Regions from separate parts of the Acinetobacter sp. BZX-2 genome, predicted to be linked through region 2. Evidence: predicted binding sites of a transcription regulator. Region 2 holds the regulator's gene; the other holds the start of a gene.
What was found. Region 2 encodes PhoB, which activates phosphate uptake and scavenging genes when phosphate is short. Its sites were predicted from a motif close to TGTCATNAANCTGTCATAA; they were not measured.
Positions count from the first base shown of each region.

Region 1: the regulator PhoB is predicted to act here: its motif matches at 2,502-2,520, upstream of ACY45D_RS08330 (porin).

Region 1 covers NZ_CM143686.1:1,778,102-1,786,023, forward strand. The annotation lists rRNA gene ACY45D_RS08315 (23S ribosomal RNA) at 1-101, shown strand, start outside; rRNA gene rrf (5S ribosomal RNA) at 269-383, shown strand; gene ACY45D_RS08325 (hypothetical protein) at 662-1,057, shown strand; gene ACY45D_RS08330 (porin) at 1,308-2,372, opposite strand; gene ACY45D_RS08335 (HIT family protein) at 2,593-3,009, opposite strand; gene ACY45D_RS08340 (YARHG domain-containing protein) at 3,038-3,307, opposite strand; gene ACY45D_RS08345 (NAD(P)-dependent oxidoreductase) at 3,389-4,264, opposite strand; gene ACY45D_RS08350 (alpha/beta fold hydrolase) at 4,278-5,357, opposite strand; gene ACY45D_RS08355 (O-succinylhomoserine sulfhydrylase) at 5,510-6,697, shown strand; gene ACY45D_RS08360 (YbaB/EbfC family nucleoid-associated protein) at 6,814-7,143, shown strand; gene recR (recombination mediator RecR) at 7,154-7,750, shown strand.
Region 2 covers NZ_CM143686.1:130,677-138,598, reverse strand. The annotation lists gene ACY45D_RS00630 (SDR family NAD(P)-dependent oxidoreductase) at 1-28, opposite strand, end outside; gene ACY45D_RS00625 (TetR/AcrR family transcriptional regulator) at 240-914, shown strand; gene phoB (phosphate regulon transcriptional regulator PhoB) at 1,159-1,869, shown strand; gene phoR (phosphate regulon sensor histidine kinase PhoR) at 1,897-3,255, shown strand; gene ACY45D_RS00610 (3'-5' exonuclease family protein) at 3,280-3,708, shown strand; gene asd (archaetidylserine decarboxylase) at 4,434-5,285, opposite strand; gene ACY45D_RS00600 (sulfurtransferase) at 5,282-6,130, opposite strand; gene pncB (nicotinate phosphoribosyltransferase) at 6,241-7,449, opposite strand; gene ACY45D_RS00590 (roadblock/LC7 domain-containing protein) at 7,775-7,922, shown strand, end outside.

The DNA.
Region 1 (7,922 bases), 1.6 Mb from region 2:
TCCTAAAGAGCCGTTGAAGACTACGACGTTGATAGGTTGGATGTGGAAGTACGGTGACGTATGAAGCTGACCAATACTAATTGCTCGTGAGGCTTGACTATACAACACCCAAACAGTTGTATATAGAGCATCATTTGATTCATAAAAGATCAATCATACTTGATTTAGTTGTAAAGCTAGTTACAATACCCAACTCAAATGTTCTGTTAAACTCATTTGGTACCAAGTAAGGCATTTAAATAAGACCCGAACAAGTCCATAACAGTTTGCTGGCGACAATAGCAAGAGTGAACCACCTGATCCCTTCCCGAACTCAGAAGTGAAACCTCTTAGCGCTGATGGTAGTGTGGGGTTACCCATGTGAGAGTAAGTCATCGCCAGCTTTTAAATTCAAACACCCCCAACTCGATAGTTGGGGGTGTTTTTTTTTGCTTGGGGTTGTCGACAAAATAGAAATCATTCAAAGAGTCAGCGATAATTTGCTATAGTGATCTAAAATTCAGAAATAAAAGGGGAGCAATGATGTTGAGTAATCTGTATCAACGTTCTTCTTGTTATTATTGTCATAACATTCAATTTACGATTAGAGAATATTTAGATAAGTAATTTTCAGCATATATGCTTTATTATTTAGAATAGAAAAATAGAGAAAACTATAGCAATGAATAAACCTAAGATTGATCGTGATACTTTGTTCATTAAGTTGTTTTTCAAAAATTCTCAGGAGGTTGCAGCTGAGGAAGTTGAATATTATCGTGAACATCCTGAACAAATTGAGGAAGTAACTGCACCTGTAAATATCCATAAAATGTTTCTTTGGGGAGGTGCTATAGTCGGTATTCTGATCGTAGTGTTATCAAAATTTTTTAAGTATTCTCAAATATTGGCTTTTGAATCGGTATGGATCAATGAGTTTATTGTTGATATTGTATATGAGAGTGGTATAGCTTTAATTGGTGCTGCGATAACCACTTATATGATGGGGGTTTTATTGAATCGGCAACAAGCGAATGCAACAAAGTGGCGAAAAGAAATTCGTAAAAAAATTAAACAATAAAGCGGTTAAGGGTGATGGTTTTAGAATAATCTATCTATTCGTTATTATTTTTACCAAGATGATTGAGTGCACTATATAATTTGCTGAAAATATTGGCTATTGATAGCTAAGTTTGCTTTTATTCTTAGTAAATCATTGCGTTGTTATTTGAGTTTGTATGTCGTTATTGTTTCTAAGGTCATCTTAGAAAAGAAAAACCGAGTTAGTAATTAACTCGGTTTGATCTAAAACTATTTATTTTAAGGCTTGATTAGAAGTTATATTCCATACCTAGGCCAAACACAGTTTTCTTATCGTTATCTACATACCAATCACGTTTTTGTTGTGCAACGACACCGTAAAAACGTGCTTGTTTGTTAAAGTTGTAGTCAACGCCTAAGCCGTATTGGTCAATTTTACGATCATTGTTTGCCCAGTCAGTTTTAGCTGATTGATATTGTGCTTTTACAGCCCATGGCGTGCTTGGAATGCTATATGTTCCAGAAACTAACCATGCTTTTTCTTTTAAATCTTTGTACGCAACTACATCATCAGTAGGTTCAGCTTGTTGATAAAGTGCACCGAAGACTAAACCTTCCGCTCCAATTGGTGTAAGGTCTAAAGAACCCGTAACACGAATCGCATCTGAGTAGTATTTTTTGCCATCAAGTGCATTATAAGCACCCTGTACACCGAAGTTACCTGCGATACCTGTCGCTAAACCAATATCTTTATTTTCATATGTTAAAGATGTTGAGAATGAGTCAAGGCTATCACGTTTGTTGTCATCACCCGTTTCACCCGCTTTCGGGTCAGTGCTGCTTGATTCGCCAGTTTGTGTTTGGACGTTAAATTGTAAACCAGGAATTAATAGGTTTTTATCTGTTTCAAAACCAATAACATTATTTAAGCGTTCTTCACCGTACATTGTTTTAGTGATATCAAGGTTTGTGTCGTCATTGAAAATATCTTGATATTTTCCAGCTGAAGTTTTGAAATATGAATCGTATTTACCCGCTTTTAATGTACCTACTTTATTGAATTTAAGACCTAAAAAGCGGTTACGCGCGCTCCATTCTGCATCAGAACCTGCGCCATCTGTTGCAAAACCAAACTCAGCTAGATAAACAACACCAACATTGTCTGTTAATTTTTCTTCGCCTTTAACCCCAATACGTGAAGCATTTGAATTTAATTGAGTTTCATTGTTACCAGTAGCATTTACGTTGTCTACTTGGTTTAAAGATACATTGAGCTTACCATACAATGTAGGCGCTGCTTGAGCTGCGTTTAAACTAATAGTGGCGATTGCTGCAGCGAGTAGCACTTTTTTCATTGAGATTTCTCCAAAACATGTTCAATAGGCATTTGCCGTTGCTTTTTTTATTCAGTAAGTGTTGAGATGTTCATTGCTTACTAACTTGCATGCAGTATCAACAAATTTTGTTACATGTAGGTGAAGAATAAATGACAGTTTGATGACGTAAGAAATTGATTTTATTTTTATAAAAAAAATGAGGCTACATGAGCCTCATTGATTCTAAAAAGATTTTTGATTAAATAAGCGCTGCTTTAATTTTTTCAGCAAAGCCTTTGATTTTTTCTTGATCGCCCATTTGTGCTGCATGACGACCTAATTGATGCACAGAAGTTGGAATCAGGTGAAAGTGTACATGAGGTACAGTTTGCCCAGCAGATGCGCCAGAAAGCTGCATTAATACAATACCTTGAGCATCTAAACCTGTTTCAATTGCTTGCGCAATTTTCTGAACGATTTTAATTGTATATGCTGCAGCATCTGGGTCTAAATCTAACAGAGTAAGTGCTGGTGTTTTTGGAATAACCAGTGTATGACCATCGGCTTGGGGCATAATATCCATAAATGCAAGAACTTGATCATCTTCATACACTTTTATCGCAGGAAGTTCTCCACGTAAAATTCGTGCAAAAATATTCTGATCATCATAAGCCATAGTCTTTTCCTTAAATTAATGAAAACTGTTATTTACAATTCAATTCTTTCTGACGTTCCTTGATAGAGTCAAGGCGTTGTTGTTCTTTTTCAGAAAATTTAGGCTTACTGGTATAACAATTGTCATTACCATACTTTGCTTTTGCTTCAGGATCTTTAAAACAGAAGCCTTTTGATGCATAGATTACGTTGTAATCATCTTGTAGTTTTTTACATTCTTGCACATTATCATTGGCAAAAACTTGAGAACCTACAAAAATTGATAAAGTAGAAAGTATTGCAATTACAGACTTATTCATGAGATGGCCTCAAATTTGACATTTCAGTTTGTCACTTTATTAGATTATAAGGATTGATTGTGGTTATTCAATGGCGAAAAATTAATCCAATGTAATTTTATTCCATAATTCGTACATTTTTATTGCAGTTGAGAAATCACTATTTGGTTCAGCTAAGCTATTTGCAGTTTGAATTAAACTTTGAGTTAATCCTATAACGGGTGCAGAAAGTCTAGCTTCACGGATTAGATCAACAGCAATTCCTGTATCTTTAGCTAATAAAGGAAGGGCAAAAGTTAAAGGGAAGCGACGATTAAAGACACGTTGCGGTAAAACGGCTTCAGTTACAGCACTTTTGCCACTTGATGCATTGATGCAATCGAGTGCTTCATTTAAGTTTACGCCATGTGCTTTAAGTGTGGTAAAACCTTCTGCTGCCGCACATAGATGTACAGCCATCATCATATTATTCACTGCTTTTACAGCAAAACCAGCACCTGAATCGCCAACATGTTTAATCAATTTCCCCATTACTTGCATGGTGCTAAAGGCTTGATCAAATGCGGATTTTTCACCACCTACCATAAAGGTTAATGTCGCATTTTCTGCGCCAATGGTTTGTCCACTCACAGGGGCATCCAAAAATTTCACATTCTTTTCAGCAAGCTGTTGTGAGAGCTTCCGTGCGGATTCAGGAACACCACTGGTACAATCAACCCAAATTGCACCAGATTTAATTTCAAGCGTTTGGATTAGATCTTCAACATCCTGACTGGTTGGTAAGCATGAAAAGATAATATCGGCTTGAACAGCCTGTTGTAATTCTACTGCCTGAGTATTGTATTCAGTTGCATGTTGCTTGGCTTTGTCGAAATTTCGATTCCAGACATAAACGGTATCGAAGTGTTTCGGTAAATGAGCCGCCATACGGTAACCCATCGCGCCTAAGCCTATAAATGCAACTGAGGTATTCATAATATTCCTTAAAGTTTTAGATTTTTATCGATCGTTGTGCTAACCATTGAGCGAGTGTAGGCCAAAATTCATCAGCGCTTTTTTGACTCGACATCAAGCCTAAATGTCCACCAGGAATAAGAGTAAACGTGACATCACTACTATTTGTCAATTCGATTAATGGCTTAACTGAATCAGCAGTAACCATTTGATCGCCTTTTCCAGCGCCAACCATTAAAGAACAATCGATATTTTTAAGTTCAATTTTATGTTTGCTCAGTTGAATAGCACCATCTTTTAACGGATTTTGTAACCATACATTGAACAACATATCTTGGTTTACACCACCTGGGTAATCGATCATATGATTGAGAAAGTTGCCAAGTGTTGCATGCTCATGTAGCAATTGTTCATCATCTAAATTGAGTAGTAATTGTTTATGGCCTTGATACCAGCCTTTAGGATCTAGAATTTTAAATCCGATCGAATTTAAAATACCTGGCGTGTGAATCAGCTTTTTAGGAAGTCCACCTTTATAGAGTGTATTTTGTAATTTAGGACTTTTCAGGATGAGATTGTTCACCTTTTTATAAAGTTTTCCAATACCACCAGAAGCATAACTATCTATAGGGCTGCCTAAAACAATTAAGTTTTTGACATAGTTCGGTTGTTTAAAGGCAGTATAGAGCAGTACAAAAATACCCGCCATGCTCCAACCATGCAGTGAAATTTGCTCACTCTGAGAATGCTCACGGATTTTATTGATACAGTAGGGAATTGATTCATCAATAAAATTTAAAAAATTAAGAAAACGGTCATTATAATTGAGCTTGCCCCAATCGAGTAAATAGACATCAAAACCTTGTTCTGAAAAATACTTCACAAGTGATCTGTAAGGATATAAGTCATAAATCGCCATATTGATCGCGAGTGGGGCTGTAAAGACAAGCGGCTCTTTAAACTTTCTTTCAGGGGCAGCGTAGTATCGAATTTTAGTTTGATTGTGTTCTGCAATAATTTCATAGGGCGTACTTTGAGATAACACCAATGACTGACCATTGAAAATACGGGTAGATAAGTTTTTTAATTTTGATTTTCGTTCTTGGAACTTCGTCATAATGTGTGCCATAAGCGCTTTTTGTCTCATTTTTGTACAGAATATCCGAAGTGTAAGTGATAATTTTAGATTATACCTTGACCTTAAATACATCGCGCGCTCAAAATGTTGGCAATATTTTACAAAGGCAGTTTTAGAACTGAGTAGTTGAAATGAGCCAACAAGACGACATCGAATACCAATTGGATACGCTAGCAATTCGCACAGGTCATAATCGTAGTTTTGAGGGTGAGCATAGTGAACCAATTTTCTTGACCTCATCTTTTGTCTGTGAAAATGCTGCTGATGCGGCGGCGAAATTTTCAGGTGAGATTGAAGGAAATACTTATTCACGTTATACCAATCCAACGGTACAAGCTTTTGAAAAACGCCTTGCGATCTTAGATGGTGCTGAACGAGCAGTTGCAACCAGTTCAGGTATGGCGGCAGTGCACGCAGTATGTATGGCATATTTAAAAGCAGGTGATCATGTTATTTGCTCACGTGCGGTCTTTGGCTCAATTATTTCTTTATTTGAAAAATATGTTGTTAAATTTGCTGTCGACGTCACTTTTGTTGACTTAGAAGATTTAGATGCTTGGAAACAAGCGATTCGTCCAAATACGCGTTTATTGTTTATTGAAACACCGTCTAATCCATTGGCTCAAGTGGGTGATATGCAAGCGATTGCAGATATTGCCCATGCGCATGGTGCTTTATTTGCAGTTGATAATACTTTCTGTACACCTGTGCTACAGCAACCCATCAAATTTGGTGCGGACTTGATTGTGTACTCATCGACAAAATATATCGATGGTCAAGGTCGTGCATTGGGTGGTGCTGTTGTTGGTAAGAATAAACTGGTTGAAGAAATCAATGGTGTTATTCGTACTCTAGGTAATTCGATGAGTCCGTTTAATGCTTGGGTTTTCTTAAAAGGTTTAGAAACCTTAAGTTTGCGTATGAAGGCACATTGTGAAAGCGCACAAAAATTAGCAGAATGGCTGGATCAACATGAAAAAGTTGAAAAAGTTTATTATGCAGGTTTACCACATCATGCAGGACATGAATTGGCGAAAAAACAACAATCAGGTTTTGGTGGTGTAGTTTCCTTTGTGGTGAAAGGTGCTCGTCAAGGTGCTTGGACGGTGATTGACCATACACGTTTCTTATCCATTACCAGTAATTTAGGTGATGTAAAATCGACGATTACCCATCCTGCGACGACTTCACACGGTAGAATGTCAGCTGAAGCTAAACAGGCTGCGGGAATTGAAGAAGGTTTAATTCGAGTATCTGTTGGTTTAGAAAATATCGAAGATATTATTGGTGATCTTTCACATGGTTTAGATTTAATTTAATCAAATAATCTATTTATCTAAGTCATTATTTAACAATTGCGCTAGGTTTGGATCGTTTTTGTTTTAAACCTAGATTACAATGTTTGCCAAATTTAGGATTTTGTTCGGAGAATTTTATGAATATTAATATGCTGATGCAACAAGCGCAACGCATGCAAAAAGACATGGAAAGCAATGTTAAAAAAGCAAAAGAACAACTTGCACAAACTGAAGTTCAAGCTGAAGCTGGTGGCGGTTTGGTGAAAGTCACCATGACTTGCCGTAACGTGGTTAAACGTATCGAAATTAGCCCAGATTTGTTGCAAGACGATCCAGATATGATCGAAGATTTGATTGCTGCTGCAATGAATGATGCAGCACGTCAAGCAGAAGTCATTTCTGAAGCGAAAATGAAAGAAGCAAACTCTGGTATGGGATTACCACCGGGTTTATCAGGTTTGTTTTAAGGATTAACAGGTGTTTAGCGACCGTTTTGATCAGCTTGTACAAGCCTTGCGAATCTTACCCAGTGTTGGGCCAAAGTCAGCTCAACGTATGGCATTACATTTGATTATGAAAAATAAGGAAGGCGCGATTGGCTTAGCGCATGCGCTGAATGAGGCAACTTCCTATATTCATGAATGTAGTCTTTGTCATTCACTGACTGAAAATGAAGTCTGTGATATTTGTTGTTCAAACGATCGTGATGATCAGTTGCTTTGCGTGGTTGAGTCCCCCGCAGATGTGATGGCAATTGAGCAAAGCGGTAGCTTTAGAGGTAAATATCATGTACTTGGTGGACATTTGTCTCCTTTAGATGGTATTGGCCCTGAAGAGATTGGTATTCCATATTTGGTTCAACGCTTGAGCGATGGTAAAATTTCAGAAGTGATTTTAGCAACCAATGCTACAGTAGAAGGGCAAGCGACTGCACATTATTTGGTTGAGGCAACTAAGCATTTGTCTTTACAAATGACGCGTATCGCCCAAGGTGTACCACAGGGTGGTGAGTTGGAATATGTGGATAGTCATACGCTTAGCCAAGCTGTACATAATCGAATGCGTATGAAATAACAAGTCAAGAAAACGACTTAAGGGTTTGTTGATCTTTTAGATAGGTTTGCGATAATGCAATTGGTCTGAAATGATGAACAAATCCTTTTTTATTAAAAAATATTTACATTTGTTCAAAAGTTTTATGTAGACTCAAAAATGCAATTTAAGAAATGCTTATATTCATCATTTT
Region 2 (7,922 bases):
CAGCGACTTTGTTTTTAAAATTTTTCATTGTCTATCCTTTTTTTAAACCCGCACACAACTTGCATGATGTGTAGCTCAGGCCTCCAATATAATTTTGACAATGATTGTTGTCAAATATTATATTATCATTTAACAGATGTTTTTTTATACAAAGTCTCTAAAATAGGTTTCAAGAGCATTTATTGCTAAAATAAAGTCACCTTAGGACAATCTACATATCATACGAGTAATTAACGTCTATGACTGAGCAGCAAATCATTGAAAAAAAATCAATAAAAAAAACAGCCAATGAACGCCAATTTAAGGGCATGTCGCTGACTGAAAGGAAGCTTGCACGTCGTGAAAAGTTAATTGAAGCGGGAATTGAAGCCTATGGAAACCACGGTTTCTTTTCGGTGACAGTGAAAGATATTTGTACTGAAGCCAAGCTGACTGAACGTTATTTTTATGAATCATTTAAAAAGAGTGAAGAGCTTTTTCAGACCATTTTTCTACAGCTGATTGAGAAATTACAAAAAACAGTGATGGAAGGTGTTATGCAAGCAGCACCTGAACCTAAAAATATGATCCATTCAGGTCTCACTGCTTTATTTACACTGCTTAAGGATGACCCGCGTGTCGCTCGAATTATCTATGTCGATGCGATGCTGGTGCAAGAACTGCATAATCATGCCACCATACAAGAAACCATGGGCCGATTTGACCGCATGATTCATGCCTTTGTCATGCTAATGTTGCCTCATATTGACCGCAGTGAACGAGAAATTTCACTGGTTGCAACGGGTCTAAATGGTTATGTCACTCAAATCGCTGTGCGTTGGGTTATGGGTGGATTTAAGCAGTCATTAGAAGAAATCGTCACAGCGTGTGAAGTGGTGTTTATTGCACTGATCGATACTTTTGCACAAAAATAACATGGTCATCAAATGGTCAAAATATGATGATTTGAAGGTGAATCGCTGTTCTGCCTCTCATCTTGAGATTTTTTTTGACTTCAATGGTTATAATTGATGCCTTGAATTTATTATTATTTTTCAATTTTTTTTGCAAAAAAGAGTGCATATACCTTTTTTGCAATGATACTGTCATAATTAATCTTTGTAATAAGCCTGTCATAAATAAAAAACGGTATACCGTTCATACATAGGATATTGCGTTGTGAAAGATGACTATATATTAATCGTCGATGACGAACTTCCAATTCGAGAGATGATCCATACCTCATTGGATATGGCAGGTTTTCAGTGTTTACAAGCTGAAGATGCAAAACAAGCACATCAAATGATTGTCGATCAAAGACCTTCTTTAATTTTATTAGACTGGATGATGCCGGGCGGTGTCAGTGGTGTAGATTTATGCCGTCGTCTAAAACGTGATGAAAATCTATCAGAAATTCCTGTAATCATGCTCACGGCTCGTGGTGAAGAAGACCATAAAGTACAAGGTCTTGACGCGGGCGCAGATGACTACATGACCAAACCATTCTCTACACGTGAATTGGTTTCTCGCATCAAAGCGGTACTGCGTCGTGCCAATGCGCTGAGCGGTGAGAAAACTATTGATGCCAATGGTTTAATTTTAGATCCTGTCAGCCAACGCGTCAGCTTTGGTAATAATATTTTAGAGATGGGGCCTACAGAGTACCGATTATTGGCATTTTTTATGACCCATCCTGAACGTGCTTATACACGTGCCCAACTTCTAGACCAAGTTTGGGGCGGTAACGTCTATATCGAAGACCGTACCATCGATGTACATATCCGTCGCTTACGTAAAGTGCTTGAACCTTATGCTGCAGACCGTTATGTTCAAACTGTACGTGGAACAGGTTATCGCTTTTCAACGCGTGCAGATGTTGCACTAGGCTAACGCTTTCTCAAGGTTAAATTATTTTTTATGTATGAACCCTACCCTGTCCCTGATCTCGCTCGCGAACATCAAAAGTTTCGTTACAGCAGTTTATGGACTTTTGCTAAACAAGATTTACGCTTACTCGCCTTTTTATTGGTTATTGGAGGCTTCATCGGTTTAGGAATTGGGTATTTTTGGATTTGTATATCCATTGCATTTGCTGTTTTTTTTATCTTTCAATTACACTCTTTATACCTTGTAAATGATTGGATTTCGAATCGACCTTATGATTCACCACCCAATTTAGAGGGAATTTGGGGCGCATTACTTTTTAATGTGTATCGGGCACAACGACAAGAACGTGTTGTGCAAGCGGAGATGGTTGGCTTAATTGATCGAGCGCAATCATCTTTAGTTGCATTAGGTGAGGCTGTTGTATTAACAGATGAATTACATCAAATCGAATGGTGGAACCCTGCTGCGGAGAAGCTTCTCGGTATTCAACCACTGGATCGTGGTCGCAACATTTTAACCATTATTCGTCAGCCTAGTTTTATTGAATATTTTAATCATATTGACCAATCACCCGATGGTATAAAAATCAAATCATCGGTTTATGAAGAACATTATGTGCAAATTAAGTTGACTCGTTTTGGTAGTGAAAGCCGCCTAGTGGTCGCTTATGACGTCACACGCATGCATAACCTAGAACAAATGCGTAAAGACTTTGTTGACAATATTTCACATGAATTACGTACACCATTAACCGTCCTAAGCGGTTATATCGAAACTTTTACCGATCAAGAAGATTTAAATCCACGTTGGAAGCGTGCATTTGAACAAATGCAGTCACAAACACGCCGCATGAATGCATTGGTGAATGATCTATTGTTGCTATCACGGCTTGAAGGCAATAAACAAATCGCTAAAAACCAAATTATTGATATGCCAAGTTTAATGAATCAATTGTTTGATGATGCTCAAGCTTACAATGTCGATTATGGGCACACCTTAAACTTAGACATTGACAGTCATTGTGATTTAATTGGTTCAGATGCTGAACTGGCCAGTGCTTTTAGTAACTTAATCACCAATGCGATCAAATACACCCCCAAAGGCGGTACGGTGACCATCGGTTGGCATGATGATGGTGAACATGGCTATTTCACTGTTGAAGATACAGGGATTGGTATTGACCCAAAACATATCCCTCGTCTCACTGAACGCTTTTATCGTGTAGACAGTGCACGTAGCCGTCAAACGGGTGGAACAGGTTTAGGGCTTGCCATCGTCAAACATGTGCTCATGCAACACAATGCTTACTTAGAAATTGATTCCAAAGAAAATCAAGGTTCCACATTTAGAGTTGTTTTCCCTAAAGAACGTCTTGATTTTGCAGGTTAATCATTTCCCACATGGAATAAGTCGATGAAATTGTTTTTAGACTGTGAGTTTAATGGCTTTGGTGGGGAACTGATTTCTTTGGCTTTGATTGATGAAAATAATCAATATTTCTATGAAGTTTTAACATACCAAAACCCTATTCCTTGGGTCGCTGAGCATGTCATTCCTATTTTAAATCAAATACCTATTTCTTTAGAACAATTTCAGAAACAACTACAAGAATTCTTAAATCAATATGATACTGTTGAAATTATTGCCGATTGGCCAGAAGATTTTGCTCTGTTTTCACGTAGTTTAATTGTTTCTGCTGGAAGGTGTTTAAGCCTACCTCCCTTAAAAATGCAACTTTGGATGCAAGAAAGCAATATGAATGTCCCATCACAACAACCACACAATGCTTTGGCCGATGCACAAGCCTTAAAATTATCTTATTTGAATGCGATGACGCTTTGATTTATTCTAAAATTAACCTGAGTTCGAGATAAGATATATTCCCAACTATATGATACGCGGCAACGTCAGTCGCATTGTTCGAGGCATGAGGAATATATTCCGCAAGATCTGTAATATACTGTTTTTGCAATATATTTGGTAATTGATAGTATTTGTCGAGTTCGCGACTGACAAATGGTTTTGCCTACTTTTCCCGAAAGCCTTGCGAGGTAGTACCTCTCAGGTCGAACCGAAGGTTAATCCTTACATCTGACTTTAAACGGTAAGACTCCGCTGCGCCTGATCTATCTTTTCAACAACTTACATCAAAATTTATCCCGAATTGACGTTAAAATTAAAACCAATTTGTATAACTGACTCATTGAATTGCTACTTATGCTATAGCATTCTTACATTAGTTTGCTAAAAACTATTCAAATTTAGGCTTTTAAAATTTGATTATTCATGGTGTTTCTATCGTGTGGTGGCATGGATACCGCCGTTGGGCGGGGGTATAGGACGTACCCCTCGCCCAACAAAGGATTTGCTTACCTTACGGAGCAATGCTCCTCATCCTTCAAAGTAAGAAAACACCTACACAAATTCATTTAATTTTTTTCAATACAATATTAGGCAATTCAAACTTTGTTGTTATATTCATGTGCTTCTTTAGAATGCTATAAAGCTTTCGACTAGGTGACTCTCTACCTACAAAAGAAAGTACACCTCATCATAGAATAAGCAAATTAAACGGTATGACCCAAAGCTTCGCCCATCACCACAACAGAATTCGCTTTAAATTGTGCATCCCAATCCATCTTACCCTGTTCAAATAAAACAACTGCTGTTGAACCGAGATAAAAACGACCTAGCTCATCGCCTTTTGCCAATTTTAAATCATGATGATTCAACTCTAAACGGCCTGTTGGTTTGACTTTACCTGTTGCCACAGTTTCAATCCCTGCAACAATCATTGCACCAACTAAAACCACCGCCATACGGCCCAATTCAGTATCAAACAAGCACACCATACGCTCATTACGTGCAAATAAACCCGGAATATTTTCTGCAGTGGTTTGATTCACGGAGAATAATTCACCTGGAATATATAACGTTTCAGTTAACGTTCCTGCAAAAGGGGTATGTACACGATGGTAATCACGTGGTGATAAATAAACCGTAGCAAATTGACCATTTTTAAATGGCTCTGCTAATTGCGGATCACCAATCAATTTTTCAACTGAGAAGCTTTGACCCTTGGCTTGGAAAACATCACCATTTTCAATTTTCCCTAGCTGAGAAATCGCACCATCTGCTGGAGAAACAATGCTGTTTGGATTGGTATCAATTTCACGAACACCGTCTTTTAATGCACGAGTAAAAAATTCATTAAATGACTTATATTTAAGCGCATCAGCTTGCTCAGCGATCGAAAGATCAATCCCATACTGTGCTTTAAATGCTTGAATTGCGATATTTTTTACAATGAGATTTTCACTTGCTGCAACCTTACCAACAACACGACTCAGCTGTTGCTGTGGAACAACTTTTTGCGCTTGAATAAAAATTTGTTTTTTTAACTTCGATGTAAGACTCACGCAGGTGATTCTCCAGTAATAATTGGACTATCGAGGCGATTGCCCCACTCGCTCCACGCACCATCATAGGCTTGGATATTCCAACCCAATAATCGACCTACAATATAAGCCAGTCCTGAGCGATGATGTGACTGACAATATACCACTACAGGTTGATCCAGCTGAAAGCCTAATTGTTCTAAACGTTGTTGCGTGCGCTCTAATGGATGTAATTTTAAATGATTTTGACGATTAATAGCACTACTCCATTCAAAATGAATGGCGTTTGGAATGTGACCGCCGCGTCTAGCTGCTAAACGCTGACCCGTATATTCATCATCTGTACGGCAGTCCCAAAGTTGAATAGATTGCTGATTCACTTTTTCTAATAGTTGTGAATATTCAATCCGATACTGTTCAATATTGTCTAAATTTACTTGAACCAAGGGCTCAACTTTTGTAAGGTCTTCAACCTCAGAAGATGTAGGATAGCCTGCACCTAACCATGCATGAATACCGCCATTCAACAAGCTGACATTTTTAAAGCCAAGGCAATGTAAATTCCAAATCAAACGCCCTGCCCATGCGCCACCTTCATCGTCATACACCACAACATGATGATCTGGCGAAATATTTAAATACTCGATCAAAGCATTCAAACCTGCTTCATCGGGCAATAAACCCGAAGCCTGCTCTTCCTGACGCACCAAAAATTGAGGTTTCAGGTGTACTGCATGTGGAATATGCAATTGTTCGTAGACTGAACTACGACTCAGGTCAACGATTCTGAGTAATTCATGCCCTAAAAAAGGCACAATCTGTTCCGCTTCTATGAGCAATCCAAAGTTAAAGTCAGTTGCAGTCATACGATTTTTCTAATTTAAGACCATGTATAAAATGATCTTATCACAGTGTTTTTTACCCATATGCTGATTTTTTACTTTCCTTTAGCAAAAAATCAGCTATGAATTTTCAGTTATTCAGCAAGTTCAGTAATTTCAAAGACCTGACGTAAATAAGCCAAGAATGTGTCATTATCCGTCATGGTTTTTCCTGGGCTATCTGAAATTTTCGCCACAGACTGTCCATTACATTCCACCAGTTTTAACACGATATTCAGCGGCTTTTGCCCCATATCATTGGTTAAATTGGTACCAATTCCAAAACTGACTTGGAAACGATCTTTAAAGTATTGATACAAGCTCCAAGCACGCTCCAAATCTAAACCATCACTAAAAGTCAGCATCTTGGTTTTAGTATCAATTTTGAGTTTACGATAATGCTGATAAGCCTTATCGCCCCATTCATAAGGATCACCACTGTCATGGCGCAAGCCGTCAAAGAGTTTGGCGAAATACAAATCAAAATCACGCAAGAATGCGTCCATTCCCACCACATCTGTGAGTGCAATACCTAAATCACCACGGTATTCTTGCACCCAAGTCTCTAATGCAGATTTTTGAAAATCACGCAAACGTACATCAAGTGCTTGAAAGGCTTGCAAAAACTCATGTGCCATCGTACCGATTGGATAAATGTTGAGTTCTTTTGCCAACAAAACATTACTGGTACCACGGAAAACTGTAGGCGCAGCTTGGTGAAAGGTTTGAATCACATGACGTTGCCAATCGAGGCTGTAACGGCGTCGAGTACCAAAATCTGAGACCAATAATGGTGGATCGTTTGGTTTTAAGTCCTGCTCATATTGCTTCAATAATGCAACTTTCGCTTTTAGACGTCGCTCACCTTCAATCAAAACAGCATCTGAACGAATGCGTTGAAAATAAAGCTCATTGACGATTGCCAGTACAAAAATCTCGAACATCATCGCCTGAACCATTGGTCCTTCAACCCAAATGTCCAAACGACCTTCTGCATCTATTCCTGCTTTGATAAAACGGCGTTTTAATTGGAATAATTCTAAATAATCAACAAAATCACTTTTAATAAAACGCAAGCTGCGTAAATAGGTCAATTCATCTTCTTGAAATTTTAAAGTACATAATTGATCAAGTTGATCATTTAAATCATCCAAAATATCCGTCAATGGATACACAGTATCGTCTAAATTGCGACATCTGAAATGGTAGACACTATGCGTTTGCGGAAACTTGTGTAATACCACTTGTAACATTGTGAATTTATATAAATCGGTATCAAGCAAAGATTGAATTATGGGTTGCATAGCCTATCCGTTCGGAATGTTCTTCATTCACTATAAATAACTGAATCCATTGTTGCATAACATCCAGCTTCATTTATTCTTTTTTCTTATCATTTTAACAAAAAAATAATGATTTCAATTATGGAAGATAAATATATCGCTGTAACTTTATGCACAAAACATTATCATATTATTATAATAAAATTTGTTTTTAATAACTTAATATTAATATTAATTGAAATTATATTTGTTTTAAATTACTATTCAATTTCAAATAAAAAGTAATATTATTCACTTTAAAACTAATAGTATTACCCAATAACTCATGTTGGTATGGAGAATAACAATGGCTAAATTAGACTTAAACCCGTTAACTGAAATTGATGGATTAATTGCTGCCGCACTGGTTGATAGCACAAGTGGCTTATCTTTATCTGCGGTAGGTTCTGGATTAGATTTAGAACTTGCAGCTGCGGGGAATACAGAAGTCATTC